Regions from separate parts of the Paenibacillus sp. USHLN196 genome, predicted to be linked through region 1. Evidence: predicted binding sites of a transcription regulator. Region 1 holds the regulator's gene; the other holds the start of a gene.
What was found. The regulator NrdR, encoded in region 1, represses ribonucleotide reductase genes. The targets are predictions, from matches to a motif close to AACACNATATATNGTGTT.
Positions count from the first base shown of each region.

Region 2: WFI24_RS12320 (adenosylcobalamin-dependent ribonucleoside-diphosphate reductase) is a predicted target of NrdR. The motif match lies at 1,394-1,411, and genes of this name have one in related genera.

Region 1 covers NZ_JBBCYH010000004.1:373,051-376,247, reverse strand. Annotated here, with positions in the region: gene WFI24_RS11615 (lysophospholipase) at 1-792, opposite strand, end outside; tRNA gene WFI24_RS11610 (tRNA-Ala) at 1,044-1,116, opposite strand; gene nrdR (transcriptional regulator NrdR) at 1,303-1,770, opposite strand; gene WFI24_RS11600 (alpha/beta-type small acid-soluble spore protein) at 1,887-2,108, shown strand; gene WFI24_RS11595 (lytic transglycosylase domain-containing protein) at 2,189-2,752, opposite strand; gene coaE (dephospho-CoA kinase) at 2,749-3,197, opposite strand, start outside.
Region 2 covers NZ_JBBCYH010000004.1:521,682-524,878, forward strand. Annotated here, with positions in the region: gene WFI24_RS12315 (DEAD/DEAH box helicase) at 1-1,089, opposite strand, end outside; gene WFI24_RS12320 (adenosylcobalamin-dependent ribonucleoside-diphosphate reductase) at 1,475-3,197, shown strand, end outside.

The sequences.
Region 1 (3,197 bases):
TGTGATTGCTTCTTCAATAACATCATCACGAGTCGGTTCATTAAATATCTCATGCATCAGATGAGCATAAATTTTGAGTGTTTTATCAGTTGAAGCGATATCCCCGTAAAAGTCACGAGAATCCTGTTCACTGACCAACCCGTCATTGGCCCCATGCAGAACAAGTACGGGATCTACAAACTGCTTGGCGTTCTCCTTGAGCCATGCTATGCCATTTCCCAAGCTGTTAAATAAATCTACAGAGATCTGCTTTTCAACCAGCGGATCATTCGCGTAAGCGGATACAACTGCGGGATCGCTGCATACGCCGCTGCCCAGCTCATTCGGGAAATACGTGCCTGCAGGAAGATCCATCGGCAGTTCTCCGGCCACTTTTGTATTGTAACGAGTGAGCGCTCCGGATAGTACGATGCCTTTAACCTTACCAGGATATTTCGTTCCAAAGGATGAGGTTGCAAAACCGCCCATACTATGCCCGATAACAAACAGCGGAAGATTGCTGCTCTCTTGCAATGCGTTTTCCACCACAACGTTGACATCCTCTATAATCTGGTGGAAATCACTGTAGAACGTACGCTGCCCTTCGGATCTGGCATGACCGCGATGGTCGAAGCGATACACATTAAAACCACGTTTATTTAGTTGTTCGGTCACATAATCGTAGCGCCCTGCATGCTCACATAGACCATGAACAATGACCACGGCTGCCTTCGCATCACTAACTAAATTCTTACTCGAATATAGCCGAGTACTGTCAAAGGTTTCAATTGTTGTCTCGATTTTGCTCATCATTATCCCACTCCTTCGTGATGCTCAAGAACATTCAGATAAAATCCTTTGTCTTAGGCACATATAATGTACTTTACTACAATAAAATAATATTTATTAAAAACAATATAGTTTCTTATGAAAACAATATCATCTGTACGTTCCTTTTGTCTACAATAAATTGAAGCGCTTACACAAAATCAATCATAGGTTCATTTTCTCAGAAACATATAACAAAGAACGCCATCACAATATTGTGATGGCGTTCTTGACTATGGAGCCTAGGGGGATCGAACCCCTGACCTCATCGCTGCCAGCGATGCGCTCTCCCAGCTGAGCTAAGGCCCCAGGATATGAAATTGATAAGCTTGTCCAGCTCTGCTATGTTCCACAGGCGACTTCTATATCATATAAAATCCAGCTTTCGCTGTCAATCACTTTTTCATGACGCAAAGTGATTGGAGAAGAACAACCGATTTCACTGGCACATACGGACTGGAACCCCAGACTGCTCTTCTCCCTTTACCCACTTCACTAATCCTCCAGATTGTCTTTGGACAAAAGGGATTTCAGTTCTTTCATGAACATATTGATGTCTTTGAACTGACGATACACGGAAGCGAAGCGCACATACGCCACTTCATCAACTGGAAACAGCTGCTCCATCAATAACTCACCAATCTGGCGACTCTCGACCTCAGCATCGGCTGTATTACGCAGAGACTTCTCTACTTCAGATACCATCATCTCCAGCGTCTCAACAGAGACCGGACGTTTCTCACAGGCACGAATAAGCCCGCGGAGAATCTTGTCCCGGCTGAACTCTTCCCGGCTGCCATCTTTCTTAATGACGATCAATGGTGTTTCCTCAATCATCTCAAACGTTGTAAATCTTCTGGCGCATTGCTCACATTCACGACGGCGACGAATCGATTTTGATTCATTGGCCGGCCGTGAATCAAGGACTTTGGTGCCCAGAAAAGCGCAATAAGGACATTTCAAATCAGATCACTTCCCATGTTTTACTTTTTACCACATATTGCCTGTACTGATCTTGTAATGAAAAATGCATTGCCGACACATAATACTTTTACCAACCCGCGAGGAGGTGAACAGCAATGGCACAAAGCAACGGTAACTCCAACAACCTGGTGGTAACTAGAGCTTCCGCAGCCCTCGAACAACTGAAATACGAAGTTGCTCAAGAACTCGGAATCAGCATCCCACAAGACGGATACCAAGGTAACATGACTTCTTACGAGAACGGTTCGATCGGTGGATACATCACGAAGCGTCTGGTAACAATTGCAGAACAGCAATTGGCAGGTCAATACCAATAATATCTGCATTGTAATACGCTACACAGAGGAGCATGGAGCGGCCGGTGAACAACCGGCCTGCTCTGTGCTTCCTTATATACTCAGAACGTATTATAGATCTTTACATACTGATTATAATAGTAAATGACTCTTTGTACATAGTGACGCGTCTCACCAAACGGAATATCCTTCACCGTATCGAATGAGCCATCCCATACACCATCTCTAAGCCAACTGTTCACTTTGCCCGGACCCGCGTTATAGGCAGCGATCATCACCGCTTCATTACCATCGAATTGATCAGACAGATTCCGCAGATACCATGTGCCTAACTGAATATTTCGTTCAGGCTCGTGCTTCAATTCCTCCAGCGAAGTGTCGGGAATTTTGGCTTGTTCCAGTATCCAGTTGGCCGTGTCCGGCATCAGCTGCATGAGTCCAATGGCTCCTCGTTTGGATTCCTTGCTTGTCTTGAAATTGGTCTCCACCTTGATTATGGAAGCAATCAGAAACGGATCAACCTCATAGCTCTGGGATTGGGCACGAATCTCTTCCTTATAATGAATCGGATAGAACCATGCCATCCAGTTTGTATTCAGGAATAATACCAATACAAAGGACACAAACATCAACAACAGTACACGTTTCTTGCGCAATATTTTCATAACAAACCCTTACGCTTTAGATATGAGTCAATTTGCTGCTCCGTCGCAGGCCATAAGCCGCTGTTATCAATGACAATGTCTGCAAGCTGCTTTTTGCGCTCAATATCCATCTGTACATCCATTCGAGCCTCAGCCTGTTCTGCAGTCATTCCATCCCGACTCATCAAGCGATCTCGTTGGACTAATCTTGGAACATATACAACCATAACTTCCTCGAAACCATCTTCCAGACCCGATTCGTACAGCAAAGGAATATCCGATACCACAAGTTTATCCGGATGTTCCAATGCGTATGCGGCAGCCCGTTCACGCATCTCTCTACGAATTGCCGGGTGTGTGATGGCCTCCAATGCCTTTCGTTCCTCTGGTTGTTGAAAAACAATACTTCCAAGCTTTTTCCGATCCAGTGTTCCATCTTCGTTCAGTATGGCTTGTCCGAACCGCT
Region 2 (3,197 bases), 150 kb from region 1:
CCATATCTTGTCCCGAAGGGGAGAGTCCAGCGGAAGTTTCTTCGACAGATTAACGAGTGTTACGAATACAGCATCCCGACTGCTGCACACTTCCCGTTGCAATGTGACAAGGGAGAGCATGCTGCTCAGGTTGCCGCCAGCTTCCTGATATTGGTCCTTCACAAAGGAAGTCACGCCATCGTACAACGCCTGTTCTTCAGGCGATAGTTGCAGATTCACATTGGAGACATTCCGTTTGGTAAATTGAACGGGGCCTTCACCGCGGCGGTTGCGAATCATGACTTTGGAAAGTTCGTTCTTAAGCTGTTCCTGATTTTTTGGAACGCGTTTGTCGACGACAAAGTTGGCTGCAAAATCACCCTGACGACCCAGTTGACCGGGTTTCAGCAGGTTGATCAGATTGAATAGCTCACTCATATCGTTCTGCACAGGTGTAGCTGTAAGCAAGAGACAATACTTTTTGCGCAATTTCAGCATGAATTGATAGTTGGTTGTTTTCTTGTTTTTGAGCTTATGGGCCTCGTCAATAATGATCATGTCGTAATCGGTATTCAGCAGCATATCTTTATGCGGGTCACGTTTGGCTGTATCCATGGAAGCAACGACCACTTCATTCTGCCAGGAATAAGCCTTTTTCTGGGCAATAGCAGGGATGCCAAACTTTGAATTCAACTCTCTTACCCATTGCAACACAAGAGAGGCGGGCACGAGAATAAGCACCTTGGATACGAGACCTCGAACCATATATTCTTTCAGAATGAGACCGGCTTCAATGGTTTTTCCAAGCCCCACCTCGTCGGCGAGAATGGCCCGGCCTGACATTTCAAATAATACTCTGCGTGCAGTGTCCATCTGGTGAGGGAGTGGGGTAAGGCCTTGTAGATGCTTCAAACATTGGATCTCATCAAAATTGGGAATCAGGTTGGTCTCTTCGGCCTGAATGCCAAGTTGAAAGAGTCTGTAATCCCCCCAAGGGCCTCCTTTATCCAGTCGTGATTCCAATTGATTAATCCAGCTCCGATCGAATTCCAACGGAACGGGCAGTTCGGCTACAGGTTGATTCGTGTGGTGCGGGTTTTTCCGGTTCATGGTACTTCCTCCCCTGCCATACGTGATGACGTTCTATTCGTAGGTAATAGTATGGACGAATGAGAGGCAGTTCATAACTATATAAGTTGAACTACAGTTTATTTGCACGAACACTACGATGACAGAACAACCATCCAATCGCTGTTATCCCCAGATATTTTCTGTCCCAAAAAATTCACAGATGTCGTATTCATGTGTATGAGGGTGTGTGAAAGAGTTTGTCCGAGCAGGGGAGTCTATAAAATAAGATCTGTGATAAAAGTCGCATGGAAAATCAATATATGGTGTATTATACTTAAATTATATCACTATATGTAGTGTTAAATCATATTTTATTCGTATAGTGAACCATGTAGCTGTTATTCCGGGGAGGTTGAACGTGATGATGAAATCGAACCAACGATCGTACAAATTAGAAGGACTTAGCGAAAAAATATTTCTGGACCGATACGCTTGGAAGGACGCGGACTCGAATCATGCCAAGGTCGGGGATGTTGTATTGGTATTAACGAAGGATGATCCCAAGTTCCCAACCAAGGAAGTGGGTGAAATTATAGAACGTCAGGGTCAGCTTGTACAAGTAAGGACTCGAAGTGGAGAGATCATCGAGACGAACGTAGAGAAATTGACACTCAATATAGAAAAAACACCGGAAGAGATGTGGGACCGTCTTGCCAAAGCGATGGCTTCTGTCGAATCCACAGCGAATCAGCAGGCAACGTGGGAGTCCAAGTTCCGCTCCGTGTTGGAAGACTGGAAATTAGTGCCCGGTGGCCGCATTGCTGCGGGCGCGGGGGCAAGCGATGAGCTGACACTCTTCAATTGTTATGTCATTCCGTCTCCGCAAGACAGTCGGGGTGGCATCATGAGAACCCTGACCGAGATGACCGAGATTATGGCACGCGGGGGAGGTGTAGGTATTAATCTGTCCTCTTTGCGTCCTCGCCGGGCGATGGTCAAAGGTGTTAATGGGTCATCCAGCGGTTCCGTATCCTGGGGTGGCTTGTTCAGTTATACGACCGGATTGATTGAACAGGGCGGAAGTCGCAGGGGTGCACTCATGCTGATGATGAATGACTGGCATCCGGATGTACTTGATTTTATTACCGTAAAACAAACCATGGGGCAGGTGACGAATGCCAATCTGTCTGTATGTGTGAGCAACGCATTTATGGAGGCTGTCAAGCAGGACGGAGATTGGGATCTGGTTTTCCCCGATACGAATGATCCGGACTATGACACCGAGTGGAATGGGGATATGCAGCAGTGGAAAGCCGCAGGTCATTCGGTGGTGCACTATCGGACGCTGAAGGCGCGCGAAATCTGGCATACCATTATTGAATCAGCATGGAAGTCAGCAGAGCCCGGTGTTGTGTTCATGGAGTACTATAACCAGATGTCCAATAGCTGGTACTTCAATCCGATCATCTGTACTAATCCTTGCGGGGAACAGGGCTTGCCTGGATGGGGGGTATGTAACTTGTCAGCGATCAATCTGTCCAAATTCTACGATGAAACGAATCATGATGTGGCATGGGACGAACTGGCGGAAACCACTCGCATCTCGGCGAGGTTTTTGGACAATGTCATCGATGCAACACCTTATCATTTTGAGGAAAACAGACTGAATCAGCAACGTGAACGCCGAGTTGGTCTTGGCACGATGGGACTGGCAGAGCTGATGATTAAGCTGCGTATTCGATACGGCAGCCCGGAATCCCTTAAATTTCTGGATAAACTGTATGGATTCATGGCAAAAGAGGCTTATCTGGCATCGGCGGAGATTGCAGCAGAGAAGGGGGCTTTCCCGGCTTTTGAAGCGGAACCTTATTTACAGAGTGGATTCATGAAAAACATGGTTGCAACCTATCCTGAAGTGGGAGAGGCCATTCGCAAACAGGGCATTCGAAATGTCACACTGATCACACAAGCGCCGACGGGAAGTACAGGTACGATGGTAGGCACCTCGACAGGCATTGAGCCGTATTTCGCTTTCAAGTATTTCCGTCAAAGCCGTCTAGGTTATGATGAACAGTTCGTACCGATTGCACAAGATTGGCTGGATGAGCATCCGGGTGAAGCTTTGCCGGACTATTATGTGACGGCGA